DNA from 2 places in the Lactobacillus sp. wkB10 genome. Region 1 is predicted to be linked to the other one. Evidence: predicted binding sites of a transcription regulator. Region 1 holds the regulator's gene; the other holds the start of a gene.
The links. Region 1 encodes HrcA, which represses chaperone genes, less so after heat shock. Its sites were predicted from a motif close to TTAGCACTCNNNNNNNNNGAGTGCTAA; they were not measured.

Region 2: the regulator HrcA is predicted to act here: its motif matches at 4,160-4,186, upstream of LACWKB10_RS04430 (LysM domain-containing protein).

What each region holds. Positions count from the first base shown of each region.
Region 1 is NZ_JRJB01000006.1:21,531-29,418, forward strand. It holds gene infB (translation initiation factor IF-2) at 1-231, shown strand, start outside; gene LACWKB10_RS04940 (ribosome-binding factor A) at 250-612, shown strand; gene truB (tRNA pseudouridine(55) synthase TruB) at 656-1,549, shown strand; gene ribF (riboflavin biosynthesis protein RibF) at 1,568-2,500, shown strand; gene hrcA (heat-inducible transcriptional repressor HrcA) at 2,627-3,676, shown strand; gene grpE (nucleotide exchange factor GrpE) at 3,689-4,276, shown strand; gene dnaK (molecular chaperone DnaK) at 4,295-6,130, shown strand; gene dnaJ (molecular chaperone DnaJ) at 6,210-7,352, shown strand; gene lepA (translation elongation factor 4) at 7,682-7,888, shown strand, end outside.
Region 2 is NZ_JRJB01000005.1:68,123-76,010, reverse strand. It holds gene xerD (site-specific tyrosine recombinase XerD) at 1-781, shown strand, start outside; gene LACWKB10_RS04455 (hypothetical protein) at 791-1,150, shown strand; gene LACWKB10_RS04450 (ScpA family protein) at 1,147-1,884, shown strand; gene scpB (SMC-Scp complex subunit ScpB) at 1,874-2,482, shown strand; gene LACWKB10_RS04440 (pseudouridine synthase) at 2,482-3,201, shown strand; FMN riboswitch at 3,231-3,345, shown strand; gene LACWKB10_RS04435 (ECF transporter S component) at 3,428-4,114, shown strand; gene LACWKB10_RS04430 (LysM domain-containing protein) at 4,219-4,686, shown strand; gene cmk ((d)CMP kinase) at 4,726-5,400, shown strand; gene rpsA (30S ribosomal protein S1) at 5,473-6,678, shown strand; gene der (ribosome biogenesis GTPase Der) at 6,739-7,888, shown strand, end outside.

The DNA of each region.
Region 1 (7,888 bases):
GCTGGAGCATTTGTTGATTCTGGATATGTTTCAAAAGATTCTGAAATTAATTTGATACGTGATGGAGTTGTGATCTACACCGGAAAAGTCGCATCACTCAAACGATTTAAAGATGATGCCAAGATTGTTAAGCAAGGATTTGACTGTGGTTTAACAATTGAGGGTTATAATGACATCAAGATTGGTGATGAGATGGAAGCAGTTGAAAAGCAGGAAGTTAAACCTGAATAAATTAACTGGGAGGAAAGCATGAAACACAGAATAGGTCGTGTTGAAGGAGAAATCCTCCGTGAATTAACGAAAATTTTACGGAAAAATATTCGTGATCCACGAGTTAATGATGTTACAATTACGGCGGTTGAATGTACAAATGACTTATCATATGCTACTGTATATTACAGTATTCTTTCTGAGGACTCTAAAAAAGAAGAAGAAGCTGCTGCTGGTTTAAATAAAGCTAAGGGAATGATGAGACATTTGTTAGGACAGGTTCTAACTGTCTATAAAGTTCCTGAGTTAATTTTTAAACGAGATAATTCAGTTAAATATGGTAGTAAAATTGATCAGTTAATTGCTGAAGTAAAAAAGCAGGATGCAAATCGCAATAATTAAGAAAAGCGCTGTGAGGCGCTTTTTTCATGGTTAGGTAATAAAAATGTTAAATGGTATTTTAGTGATAAATAAGGATAAGGGCATGACAAGTGCCGATGTTGTCTATCATTTACGTAAAGTTCTGCATATTAAAAAAATGGGTCATGCAGGTACTCTTGATCCTGACGTTACAGGAGTGCTACCAATTGCAATTGGTCAGGCCACAAAGTTAATTGAATTGATGCACAAGGAAAATAAGAGCTATGTTGGGCAAGGAATTTTAGGTTTTGCTACTGATAGTTACGATACCAGTGGGAAAAAAACAGAATTCAAAAAAATTACTAATGAAATTCAAGGAACTCAAATTCAAGAAGCTATGCATGAATTTGTTGGCAGTATAGAGCAAGTACCTCCCATTTATTCTGCCGTCAGAGTGAATGGCAAGCATTTATATGAATATGCAAGACAGGGTATTAAAGTTGAGCGACCAAAACGACAAGTTGAAATTTTTTCCTATAATCTTACTGATGAACCAAATTTTGATGAAGAAAATTGTCAAGAAACTTTTGATTTTAAAATTGAATGTAGTAAAGGGACCTACGTTCGTTCTTTAATAAATGATTTGGGAACAAAACTTGGGGTACCGGCAGTAATGAAAAATTTACAAAGAACTTCAAGCTCAGGTTTTAATATTAATCAAGCTGTTAAATTGGCAGAAATTATAGAAAATCCAAATATGGTAAATGAATTGCTTCAACCAATTGACTCTTTTTTTACTAGTTATGTTCATGAGGATATTGATACAGCTCTGTGGTTGAAGGTTAAAAATGGTGCAACGATTTCTTTGAAAACGAATGCAAAAAAAGTGGCATTACGATACAATAATAGAGTTAAGGCAATTTATCAAAAAGATGGTACCATGTATCGCCCTTATTTAATGCTTTTACAAAATGAATGAGTGAATGAAGGTTTTATTATGGAAATTATCCATTTAACATACCCGTTTAAGGAAAATATTATTCCTCAAAGAATAATCCTTGCTTTAGGATTCTTTGACGGTGTACATCGTGGTCATCAGGAATTAATCAAAATTGCAAAAGAAAAGGCAATTCAAAAGCATTTACCATTAGTAGTGATGACATTTGACCGACATCCTAAAGAAATATATCAAAATAAAGAAGTCAGCTATATAGATACATTAGCTGAAAAAGCTTATAAAATGCAGAAACTGAAAGTCGATTTTTTGCTTGTGATGCATTTCAATGATGCATTTAGCAACTTGACTGCACAGGAATTTGTAGATAAGATTATTGTCAAACTGCATGCTGATACAGTAGTAGCTGGTTTTGACTATACATATGGTCCGAAAGAAATTGCCAATATGAAAAATTTCCCTAAGTTTGCTAAGGGAAGATTTGCTATTGTTGATGTTCCAAAACAATCATATGATGGGCAAAAAATAGGTTCTACTGAAATAAAAAAAGCCATCACAAGTGGAAATATGGAATTAGCTGCTAAGTTACTAGGTTTTCCGTACATTATGTCCGGTTATGTCGGTCATGGCTTACGTAATGGGCATAAGCTTGGCTTTCCTACAGCAAATCTAGTTTGGTCCAAGGACAAGGTTGTTCCTAAAATTGGAGTATACGCTACTAAAACCAAGATTAAAGGTAAGTGGTATGACTCTATGACAAGTGTAGGCTATAACGTAACTATTAATGAGGGTAAAAAGCTTTATATTGAATCAAATTTATTTGGATTTGATCAGGAAGCTTACGATGAAAAAATGGTAATTAGATGGTATAAGTATACCCGTGGCGAAATTAAATTTGATAATTTAAAAGAATTAAAAAAACAAATGAGTGATGATGAGGCCGAAATTAAAGCCTATTTTACCAGCATTGGTTAATTTTAAAGGGATAAGCGTTTTTTTTGTAAAAAAGTTAGCACTCAACTTGACATTCTGCTAAAAGCTAGTATCATATTAATTGTTAGCACCTAATAAGTTTGAGTGCTAAAAGTGAGGGCGATATTTATGTTGACCGAACGTCAAGAATTAATTTTAAAAACAATTATCAATGATTTTACGCAGACACATGATCCTGTTGGATCTAAAACAGTCATGAATCAGTTGCCTATCAAAGTTTCAAGTGCAACTATTCGTAACGAAATGGCGGTTTTAGAAGAAAAAGGCTTGATTGAAAAAACTCATTTGTCAAGTGGTCGAGTACCTTCAACAGAAGGCTACCGTTACTATCTTGACAATTTAGTTGAGCCTTTACAGATTTCATCTTCTGTATATAAAAAAATTATTAATCAGCTTGATCAGCCGTTTCATCAAGTTAACGACATTGTTCAGGAAGCTGTTAAGATCTTGTCTGACCTTACAAATTATACTGCATTTGCGGAGGGGCCTGAAAATAGTGATTTAACTATTACTGGATTTCGTATAGTGCCTTTATTTGGCAGACAGATTATGGCTATTCTTGGTACCAGTGATGGTGATGTTCATGATCAGGTTTATAACCTGCCATACAATATTCATGGTGATGACATTGAACGCGCCGTTCGTATGATTAACGATGAATTAGTAGGAAAGACACTAGATCAGGTTACGCCTGAGTTTCTTAAGAAGACTTTAGGACAAAAGCTTAAAGCTGCTCATGTGTCTGAATTAATTGATTTGGTTGAAGATGTGATCAGTGATGCTGCCAGCGAGCAAATGTATGTCGATGGTCAGATTAATTTGCTCAATAACATTTCTTTAAGTGACGTTTCTAATTTGCGGTCATTATATGAAATGATTGAGCATAATGACTTAATTTCCAGTATTTTGGATAACAGGCAAAACTTAAAAAGTGACAGATATCCAGTTCGGGTAAGTCTAGGATCTGAGTTATCAAATGATTTGTTAAAGGATTACAGTCTGCTTACGGCAGAGTACAGCGTTGGTTCTCACGGAAAGGGCATAATTGCTTTACTTGGCCCTGATAATATGCCGTATTCTCAAGTGATAGGATTGCTTGAATATTTCAGAAATGAGCTATCTAAAAAGTTGCTTGATTATTATGGTAGATTTAAATAAAGGAGGTTAGCCGTGAGTAAAGAAGAAATTAACAGTAAAAATTCAAAAAAAGATCAAAAAGAATCAACTGAATCAAAAGAAGTTAAAAAGCATTCTCAAGCTAAGGCTAACGAAAAAAAGAAGTCCGAATCTTTGGAAAGCAAACTGCAACACAATTTGACCCAGTTGCAAAAAGAAAAAGATGATTTAGAAGATAAGTATTTGCGCAGTCAAGCTGAAATGCAAAATATGCAAAATCGCTATAATAATGAAAGAGCGCAACTTATTAAATATGAATCACAATCTTTAGCTAAGGATGTTTTGCCAGCAATGGATAATTTAGAAAGAGCTTTAGCAACAAAGGTTGATGATGAAGCATCAAAGCAGCTTAAAAAGGGAGTGCAAATGACACTTGATTCATTGGTTAAAGCCATGAAAGATCATGGAATCAGTGAAATCACTGCTGAAGGTGTAAAGTTTGATCCTAATTTACACCAAGCTGTCCAAACAGTTGAAGCTGAAAATGAAGATCAAAAAGATCATGTTGTGCGGGTTTTGCAAAAAGGTTACTTGTACAAAGATCGTACTTTAAGACCAGCGATGGTTGTTGTAGCACAATAATTGAAAGGAAGCATATCAATGTCAAAAGTTATCGGAATTGACCTCGGAACTACCAACTCAGCAGTTGCTGTTCTTGAAGGAAAAGAGCCAAAAATTATTACCAATCCAGAAGGAAACCGTACTACACCTTCAGTAGTTGCTTTTAAGGATGGAGAAATTCAAGTCGGTGAAGTTGCAAAAAGACAGGCTATTACTAACCCAAATACTATTTCTTCTATTAAGCGTCACATGGGTGAAGCAGATTATAAAGTTAAAATTGGTGATAAAGCATACACTCCTCAAGAAATTTCTGCTATGATTTTACAATATATCAAGAAATTCTCTGAAGATTATCTTGGTGAAAAGGTTACCGAAGCAGTCATTACAGTTCCTGCATACTTTAATGATGCTCAGCGTCAAGCTACTAAGGATGCCGGTAAAATTGCAGGCTTAGACGTTAAGAGAATAATTAACGAGCCAACTGCATCTTCACTTGCCTATGGCCTTGATAAAGATGCTGAAGACGAAAAAGTTCTGGTTTATGACCTTGGTGGTGGTACCTTTGATGTTTCTGTTTTGCAATTAGGTGACGGAGTCTTCCAAGTACTTTCAACTAACGGTGATACTCACCTTGGTGGCGATGACTTCGATAATAAAATTATTGATTGGCTGATCAAGAATTTTAAAGATGAAAATGGTGTTGACCTTTCTAAAGATAAAATGGCTTTACAAAGGTTAAAGGATGCCGCTGAAAAAGCTAAGAAAGATTTATCTGGCGTATCTTCAACTCATATCTCATTACCATTTATTTCTGCTGGTGAATCTGGACCATTACATTTGGAAGCTGATTTAACTAGAGCGAAATTTGACGAATTAACTGCTGATTTAGTTGATAAAACAAAAATTCCATTTGACAATGCATTGAAAGATGCTGAATTAACAGTTAATGACATTGATAAAGTTATTTTAAACGGTGGTTCAACCCGTATTCCTGCAGTTCAGGATGCAGTTAAGAAGTGGGCCGGTAAAGAGCCTGATCACTCAATTAACCCAGATGAAGCTGTTGCTTTAGGTGCGGCAATTCAAGGTGGAGTTATTTCTGGTGATGTGAAGGACGTAGTTTTACTTGATGTTACTCCTCTTTCCTTAGGTATTGAGACCATGGGTGGCGTATTTACTAAGTTAATTGAAAAGAATACGACAATTCCAACTTCAAAGAGTCAAATTTTCTCTACTGCTGCAGACAATCAACCGGCTGTTGATGTTCACGTTTTACAAGGTGAGCGCCCAATGGCTGCTGACGATAAAACACTAGGTCGTTTTGAACTAACAGACATTCCTGCAGCTCCACGTGGTGTTCCTCAAATTCAAGTTACTTTCGATATTGATAAAAACGGCATCGTTAATGTTTCTGCTAAAGATATGGGTACCGGTAAAGAACAAAAGATTACCATCAAGAGTTCGTCTGGTTTATCTGACGAAGAAATTAAGAAGATGCAAAAAGAAGCTGAAGAGCATGCTGAAGAGGATAAGAAGAAGAAAGAAGAAGTTGATCTTCGTAATGAAGTCGATCAATTAATCTTTTCAACTGAAAAGACTTTGAAGGATGTCAAAGGCAAGGTATCCGATGATGATACTAAGAAAGTTCAAGATGCACTTGATGCTTTGAAGAAGGCTCAAAAGGACAACAACTTGGATGAGATGAAGACCAAGAAGGATGAATTGTCCAAAGTTGCCCAAGACTTAGCAGTCAAATTGTACCAAGCTAATGGTGGGGCTCAAGGTGCACAAGGACAGGCTGGACCTCAAGCTGGTAATTCAGGTAGTGGCTCTGCAGGTGAAGGCGAGTTTCATAAGGTAGACCCAGATAAGTAAAGGGTTTATAATTGAATAAATTAGAAAAGAACTGCCAAAAAAGTAGTTCTTTTCTTTTGTAAAGTTAAGGAGCTTATAGATGGCACAAGAAGATTACTATAGCGTTCTTGGTGTTGATCGCAATGCCAGTGATGAAGAAATTACCTCTGCTTATCGTAAACTTGCCAAAAAGTACCACCCTGATTTAAACCATGAACCAGGTGCTGAGGACAAATATAAAAAGGTTAATGAAGCCTACGAAGTTTTACATGACAAGCAAAAGAAAGCACAATATGATCAATTTGGTTCAGCCGGAGTCAATGGTCAAGGTGGCTTTGGCGGTGCAGGTCAAGGGTATAGTGATTTTGGTGGCTTCGGTGATTTTGGTGATATTTTTAATGACTTCTTCGGTGGCGCTACTGGTGGTGGTCAGCGTAGAGCGAATCCAACAGCACCAACTCGTGGTGAAGATTTAGACTATACTTTGTCAATTGATTTTATGGATGCAATTACCGGCAAAAAGACGCAAGTTTCTTACACCAGGAGCGAAACATGTCCGACATGTAAAGGTAATGGTGCTGAAAAGGGTACACACCCGATTACGTGTGATAAATGTAATGGTACTGGCTACATGACTATAACTCAAAAGTCCATGCTGGGAGTTATTCGGCGTCAGACAGTTTGTGATAAATGTAATGGCAAAGGTGTAATTATTGAGCATCCTTGCCAAACTTGTCATGGCAAAGGTGTAATTGATGGCAAAAACACTATTGAAGTTAATATTCCAGCCGGAATTGATAATGGACAGCAATTACGTTATGAAGGTCAGGGTGAAGCAGGAAAAAATGGTGGCCCTTATGGAGATCTTTATATAAGTTATCGCATCAAACCATCAAGAGATTTCGAACGTAAAGGAACTACTATTTATACTACTGTTCCGATCTCATTTGCGCAGGCAACATTAGGTGATGAAATTAATGTTAAAACTGTGCATGGAGAAAAGAAGTTGAAAATTCCTGCTGGTACACAACCTAATAAAGAATTTACTTTACATGGTGAAGGTGTTCCATATTTGCGTGGAAATGGTAATGGTGATCAAATAACTACTGTTCAAGTACAGATTCCGAAATCGATTAATGAAAAGCAGAAACAGGCTTTGGTTGATTTTGTCAAAGCCGGTGGTGGATCAATAACGCCACAAGAAAAAGGATTCTTTGAAAGATTAAAAGAAAAGTTGCAGTAAAAATTAATGCTATAAAATTATGCTCAAAGGGCTATAAATACTGGTGAAAGATTGATACTGACTTAATAATTAAATCCGATGATCCCTGCTGTGTAAAAAAGAAATCAAAAATTATTTGAGACTTTTCAATGAAAATGGAATGTCAGATAAAAATGGCATTATAAGATATTAGTAGTATTATTTGCAAAGTGAACTAAAGGACTAATTCTTCAACCTTGATGGGATTAGTCCTTTAATTTTGATAAAAAGTTTCTTTATCTTAATTAATTTTATAGGTGTTTGGGAATTTGTTATAATAATAAAGATAGAGTAAAGGGTGCAAATTATTTATGGATATTAAAAAATTACAAGATTACCAAAAACATATTCGCAACTTTTCCATTGTTGCTCATATTGATCATGGGAAATCTACAATTGCGGATCGTATTTTAGAACTGACTGATACTGTATCTGAACGACAACTAAAAAACCAAATGTTAGATGATATGCCACTTGAACGTCAGCGGGGCATCACGATTAAAATGAACTCAGTTGAA
Region 2 (7,888 bases), on a different contig from region 1:
TCAAAAAGAAAATTTAACTTCCTGGCCTACACAAGCTGTTGACATCGATGCTTTTTTGGCAGAACAACGCGATCAAAAAAAGGCCACAAGTTCTATTAGCCGCTTAATTACTAGTTTGCGAAAGTTCTACCAGTGGCTGGTAAGACAGAATATTCAGAAACTAAATCCAATGCTTGAAATAGACTCACCAAAAAAGCGTCGTACTTTGCCAGTCGCTTTGACAGTTAATGAAGTTAATAATTTGCTTGAGCAACCTGATACAAAAAAGAAATTAGGTTTACGTGATAGAGCCTTACTTGAAACTTTGTATGCAACTGGAATTAGAGTAAGCGAATTAATTAATCTCAAATTTACTGATTTGCATGAAGAACTGAAACTGGTCAAAGTTTTTGGGAAGGGATCAAAAGAGCGATTGATTCCAATTAGTGAAGTGGCTTTAAGTTGGATAGACAGCTATAAGGAAAAAGTTCGTGATCCATTAATATTAAAAATTGGCAAAAATACCGATTTTATTTTTCTAAATAGTAGGGGAAGCTCTTTAACAAGACAAGCCGTTTGGCAAATTATTAAGCATTATTGTAAAATGGCAGGTATTCAGAAAAATGTTACACCACATACTTTAAGACATACTTTTGCAACACATTTATTGGAAAATGGGGCAGATTTACGTGTTGTCCAAGAAATTTTGGGACATTCAGATATTAGTACAACTCAAATTTATACAAATTTGTCTCAAAAACATATTTTACAAGTTTATGAAAAAACGCATCCTCGAACATAAGGTGATTAAATGCTAATTGAATGTAAAAATGATAAGGAAAAGGTAGCTATGGGCTTATTATCTTATCTCTCTGATTTTAAAAATCTGGCTAATCTAAAGGATGAAATTCAATTAAATAAAAGTAGTGCCGAGTTTTGCTTATATCTCTATCGTTCAAAGGCTCCTAATTTTATAGGGGTGGTAGGTACACAATCAAGTAAACATTTTGTAATCATTCGTTATATTTCTTTTGCTCCTGATTATCGTAAAGCTAAGTACGAAGCTAAAGCAGTTCAAGAGTTGGCACAAAATAATCCCAGCAAAGTTATTACGGCTGTTCCTGAATATATTTATTTAATTAAGTATTTAAAAAAGGATAAAGAAAAATGAGTGATAATCTTACCCTTGAACTGCCTAACTTTGAAGGCCCTTTGGATCTGCTATTACATTTAATAAAAGTGCAAAAAATTGACATTTATGACATTCCAATAGCTCAAATTACAAGCCAATATCTAGCTTATTTGCACCAAATGCAAAAACTTAATTTAAAAATTGCAGGAGAATATTTTGTTATGTCATCGATGCTTTTGCGAATTAAGTCTCAATCTCTTCTTCCGCAAAATGATTTTACTGAAGAAAATGATGAACAGGAAGATCCAAGGGATGAATTAGTGCAACAGCTTATCACTTATTCGGTTTTTAAAAAGGTTTCAGCATACTTCAAAAAGCGTAATGAGGAAGTCCCGATCACTGCGGCTAAAGAGGAGAGCGCACCAGAAAGCAAAAAAATTCAGCCTTTGCCAAAAGGACAAATTACTTCTACTGAATTAGCTAATACTTTTATTATTATTTTACAAAGACTGAAAATCAGACAGCCTGATATTGTTTCAGTTGAAGTAAAGGAAACTTCTGTCAAAGAAATGAGTACTTTCTTGCAAGAGGAATTGGCGCGAAACAAGCAGTTAAGCTTTTTTGCCTGTTGTCAAAAAATGAAAACTTTATCTGATGTTATTGGTTTGTTCCTAGCACTGCTTGAACTTTGTAAAAAACAGGAAATTCGGGTAAAACAAAAGAGGATGTTTGGTGACCTGAACTTGGAAAGAGTTGGTAGTAATGATAAGTAAAATGGCGCAGTTAGAAGCGTTATTATATGTTGCCGGCGATAATGGCATTGAAAGCAGCAACTTATGTGAACTTTTGCAGGTTGGTAAACCTGCATTGCGCGAACTAAGCAAAAATTTGCAAGAAAAACTACAAGAAAATCCTGATTCAGGATTACAAATACAACATCTCAATGATATTTACAAATTAACAACTAGACCAGAAGTTAGTAGAATAATCGAAAATTTTTTTCAAAAAGATTTATCAAAGAGCTTAAGTCAATCGGCGTTGGAAATACTATCTATTATTGCTTATCGGCAGCCAATTACACGTGTAGAAATAGATGACATCAGAGGTGTTAATTCATCTGGGGCTTTGCAAACATTAATCTGGCGTGGATTAGTTAAAATTAATGGTAAAAAAGATGCTCCGGGTCATCCTAATTTGTACGTAACGAGTGAGTATTTTTTGCAATACTTTGGGTACCAAAGTCTGGCTGATTTACCATTAATAGAAGATTTCGAAGATGATAGCATCAATAGTGAAGGCGAAATAGATTTGTTTGCAGCTAAAGGTCAAGCAGATAAAAATATTGCAAAAACTCAAAAAGGAGCAAAATAATGGTTTTAGAACGGTTGCAAAAGGTAATTGCTGAGGCAGGAATTGCCTCACGGCGCAAGGCTGAAAAAATGATTTCTGAAGGTCGAGTCACTGTTGATGGCAATGTAGTAACTAAACTTGGTACTAAAGTGGATACTTTTAGTAATATTACGGTTGATGGTGAGCCCATTGAAAGAGAAAGTTTGCATACTTATCTCTTTTACAAGCCTAGAGGAGTGGTCTCAACTGCAAATGATGATAAGGGGAGAAAAACAGTTGTCGATTATTTTAAAGATTTGCCTTATCGCCTATATCCAATCGGCAGACTAGACTATGATACTTCTGGTTTGCTTTTAATGACTAATGATGGTGAACTGGCCAATTTATTGATGCATCCGAGAAATAATGTAGCCAAGGTTTATGTAGCTAAGATTTCTGGAATTCTCACCCCAGATGAAATGAGTCAGCTAAAGCATGGAGTCAAAATTGATCGACATCGCTGTGCTCCTGCAAAGGTCAAGGTCATTAGAAGCGACCGTAAGAAAAACACCCAAATAGTGCAATTAACAATTCATGAAGGTCAATATCATCAAGTAAAAAGAATGTTCAAGGCAGTTCACCATCAAGTGAAGAAATTAGCTCGTGAAAAATATGCTTTTCTTACACTTGACTCTCTTATCTCAGGAACATACCGAGAATTATCTCATGAAGAAGTTGACAGATTAAAGAACGTAGATTAGTATAGTATGTGAAATTTAATAAATAAGTTTGTTGTCTTCATGGCAGGGTGTAAGTCCCGACCGGTGGTGTAAGTCCACGACCCACGAAAGTGGTGGAATCTATTGAGATACCGATAGTTAGAGTCTAGATGAAAGAAGACAGACTAAACTAAAAGCCAAGATCTAAAGCTTACTTTTACTCGGTCTGTTGCTAGGAGCAACAGACCGAGTTTTTTTGGAGGTAAGAATTTTGCAGAAAAAAAGCAGAAACAATTTAGTTAATATTTTGGCTTATACTTTAATTGGTACAATTGCCTACGTATTAATGCTTTTGGAAATACCATTGCCGGTAACTAGTTTCTTAAAGTTTGACTTCTCGGATGTCGTAATTACAATTGGGACATTTTTATTCGGACCAGGACCTGGTATTTTTATTGCATTTGTCAGAATGCTGATTAATTTAATTTATAAAGGTTTTGCCTTACCTAGTTTGGTAGGACAGTCAGCAGCTTTTTTAGCTTCAATATCTTTTGCTTTACCATTTTATTATTTAACAAAGAATATTAGCAAGGATGAGAAAAATTTTTCTAAAAAATATTTAAAACCAATTTTAGGTATTGTTCTCGGTATTATAGCTATGGCATTTGTACTTTCTGTACTGAATGCATTGGTTTTAACGCCTTTTTATGCAGTAACTACTGTACCTAATTTACCGACAATACATGGATATTCTGGTTTACTTTCTTTTACTGAAAAGGTTTACTTGGGTAAACTGCTACATATTCCATCAATGAGTGCATACATTTTTGGCATTATAGTTCCATTTAACTTGTTAAAAGGAACAATCAACGGTGTCGTAGTTTATTTACTATTTGAAACCGTTTTGAGAACTTTCAAACCTTTTGTAAGGAAAAATTTTAATCTTAAAAATTAAATCTTAAAAATATTGTAAATCGGTCTAGTAAATGACCGTTTTTTTTGTCCACTTAAATGTTAAATATGCTAAAATTAAACAGGTTAGGTAAGGAGGTTTTTCAGATGAATAATAATTCAAAAGGGCCATATCAGCATTATAAGCGTCCAAAAAAGTCGAGAGTAGAAACTTATTCTTCCGTATCAAAAGGCTGGATTGCTTTGATAATTCTGATTGTAGTTATTCTTATCGGTCTTGTTCCTGTGGTTCATAATTTGGCATCAAACAATGGTTCAAATGAAAAAGCAGTTGAAGTACGTAAAGCTGCCAAAAAAGAAGATACTAAGAAAAAAGCTAAGGTTCAGCCTGTAAAAAGTAAAGAAACCAAAGCCAAGGCTAAAACAAAGACAAAATCATCTAAAAAAACTCCTAAAAAGAAACATGTTGTGATTAAACAATATGTCGTACAAGAAGGGGATTCCTTGACTAGTATTGCCCGCCACTTTAACATTTCAGTTGGTCAATTGGCAGAGTTGAATCAACTTGATCCCAATAGCCAGGTGGATACAGGACAAACTTTAAGAATTAGATAATTTAGAAAGGACAGGGACTTAAGTCCCTTTTTTATTGGAATGCAAATAGCAATTGATGGTCCAGCTTCAGCTGGAAAAAGTACTGTAGCAAAAATTATCGCCCATAAGCTTAATTTTACATATATTGATACTGGGGCAATGTATCGGGCTTCGACTTGGATTGCACGAGAAAATAACATTGATTACGGCGATGAAAGAGGTATTTTAACTGCCATTGACGAGGAAAAAATTGAATTTAGATTTAAAAATGGTCAGCAAAAAATATATGCCGGTAATAAAGATATTACTCAAGAAATACGTACTCCTGACATTTCTGCCAATGTTTCTCAAGTTTCGGCATTAGCCGGAATCAGGGAAAAAATGGTTAGTCTGCAAAGGCAAATGGCCGGCGAAATGAACGTTGTGATGGATGGACGTGATATTGGAACGACTGTTTTGCCCAATGCTGCAGTAAAAATATTTTTGGTCGCTTCAGTTCACTCTCGCGCTGAAAGAAGAATGCTAGATTTTAAAGAAAGAGGGATTAAAACTAATCAGTCTCTTGAAGAAATTGAGCACGACATTTCAGAAAGAGATTACAAAGACTCACACCGAAAAATTTCACCATTAAAAAAAGCCCAAGATGCTATTGAAATAGACACTACTTCTATGAGTGTTGATCAAGTCGTAAATGCAATTTTATCAGAAATTAAAAAAAGTCAAAAAAAACTATAAAAAAGGGTATAAAACAGTAGAAAAATATCAAACTTTCATTTAAAATTAGAGTATGATATTGGGAGGTAAATAATGTCAGAAAACAGTAATCAATTTTTAGATGCATTAAAGCAAATGCAAGGAGTTGAGGTCGGAGATATTGTAGATGTTGAAGTATTAGACGTTGAAGAAGGTCAAATCGATGTTGGTGTTGAAAATGCCGGTATTGAAGGTGTAATTCCTCGTCGTGAATACACTTCGGATCGCAACGTTGACCTACGTGAGGCAGTTAAGCCTGGAGATAAGCTTAAAGCTTTAGTTTTAAGAAAAGCCGGCGGTGACAAAGAAAATGGTGAATTTTTCTTCTCAGTTACTCGCTTAAAGGAAAGAGAAGCTTACGATGAATTGCAAAAGGACTTTGAAGAAGGCAAGACAATTGAAGGTACAGTAACTTCTTCAGTTCGTGGCGGTTTATTAGTTGATGTGGGTACAAGAGGATTTCTACCTGCTTCATTGATTTCAAATCGTTATGTTTCAGACCTTAAGCCATTCATTGGTAAAACGATGAAACTCAAGATTACGGAGATTGATCCAAGTAAGAACCGTTTGATTCTCTCTCACAAGGACTTAATTGAAGAAGAACGTGAAGAAGCTTTTGATAATGTTGCATCACAATTAGTTGTGGGTGACGTTGTTGAAGGTAAGGTTTCTCGTCTGACTAACTTTGGTGCTTTTGTTGATGTAGGTGGTGTGGACGGTTTAGTTCATATATCCGAGATTTCATATAAACATGTTGACAAGCCAAGCGATGTTTTAAAGGCAGGTCAAGATGTAAAAGTTAAAGTAATTGGTATTGATGATGATAGACATCGCATCTCCCTTTCAATTAAGCAAACTGAACCTTCTCCATTCGAACAAGCTACAGCTGACTTACACGAAGGCGATGTATTTGAAGGTGAAGTTAAGTCTTTAACTAACTTCGGAGCTTTTGTTGAAGTTGCTGATGGTATTCAAGGTTTAGTTCATGTTTCAGAAATATCATATAAACACGTGGACAAGCCTAGTGATGTTTTAAAAGTTGGTCAAAAAGTTAAAGTAAAAGTTTTAAATATTGACCCTAATGAACGTCGCATTTCACTTTCTATGAAAGCTGCTGAACCTAAGAACTCTGATGGCGATGGAAATCGCTCACATAATTCTTACAATCACAATTCAGTTAACAAGAAGTATATGAATAATGATGACAGTGGCTTTGCTTTAGGTGACATCATTGGTGATCAATTAAAGGATCGTCATTAAATTTAATAAAAAAGCCGACTTTAGAGTCGGTTTTTTTATTTGTAAAAAGGAGGCTGAAAAATGGTTTTACCTGTAGTTGCAATTGTAGGACAGCCTAATGTTGGTAAATCAACGCTTTTCAACCGTATTATTAATCAACGTTTAGCAATAGTGGAAGATAAACCTGGGGTTACCAGAGATCGTAATTATGCTCCAGCTGAGTGGTTAGGTCATAAATTTGATTTAATAGATACTGGTGGAATTACCTGGGAAGATAGTAATATTGAAGAAGAAATCAGAGCACAGGCAGAAATAGCAATTGAAGAAGCCGACGTCATCGTATTTTTAACTAATGTTACAAATCATGTTACTAACCTCGATGAACGGATAGCTCAGATGCTTTATCAAACTAAAAAACCGGTAATTTTAGCGGTTAACAAAGCAGATAATCCTGAACAGCGTATGGACATTTATGACTTTTATAGTTTAGGTTTTGGTGACCCAATTCCAATTTCGAGTGTGCATGGTACAGGTATTGGAGATTTGCTGGATCAAATAGTGGCCAGCTTGCCCAAAGACATAAGCTTGAATAATAATGAGCAAATATCATTTAGTGTTATTGGTCGACCAAATGTAGGTAAATCCTCAATTGTCAATCGTCTAGTAGGCGAAAAAAGAGTGATCGTAAATAACGAAGAAGGAACTACACGAGATGCAGTCGATACTCCATTTAAGACCCAGGATGGCACGAAATTCAGAATTGTAGATACTGCTGGCATAAGACGTAGAGGAAAAGTTTACGAAAAAACTGAAAAATATTCTGTAATGAGAGCAATGGGTGCCATTGAGCATTCTAATGTTGTATGTTTGGTACTTGACGCAAGTACAGGCATTAGGGAACAAGATAAACATGTTGCAGGATATGCTCATGATGCTGGACGAGGCATCATTATTTTGGTCAATAAATGGGATTTACCAAGAAAAACCAGTAATAGCGGCAAGGACTTTGAACAAACTATTCGAACTGAATTTCAGTATCTTGACTATGCTCCAATCTTATTTGTTTCTGCTAAAACTGGTCAAAATATAGAAAAGATTCCGAAACTAGTACAAAAAGTTTATCGAAATCAACAACAAAGAATTAAGTCCAGTGTATTAAACGATTTATTATTAGAAGCAAGCAAATTGGTTCCAACACCAATGATTAAAGGCAAGAGATTACGAGTTTATT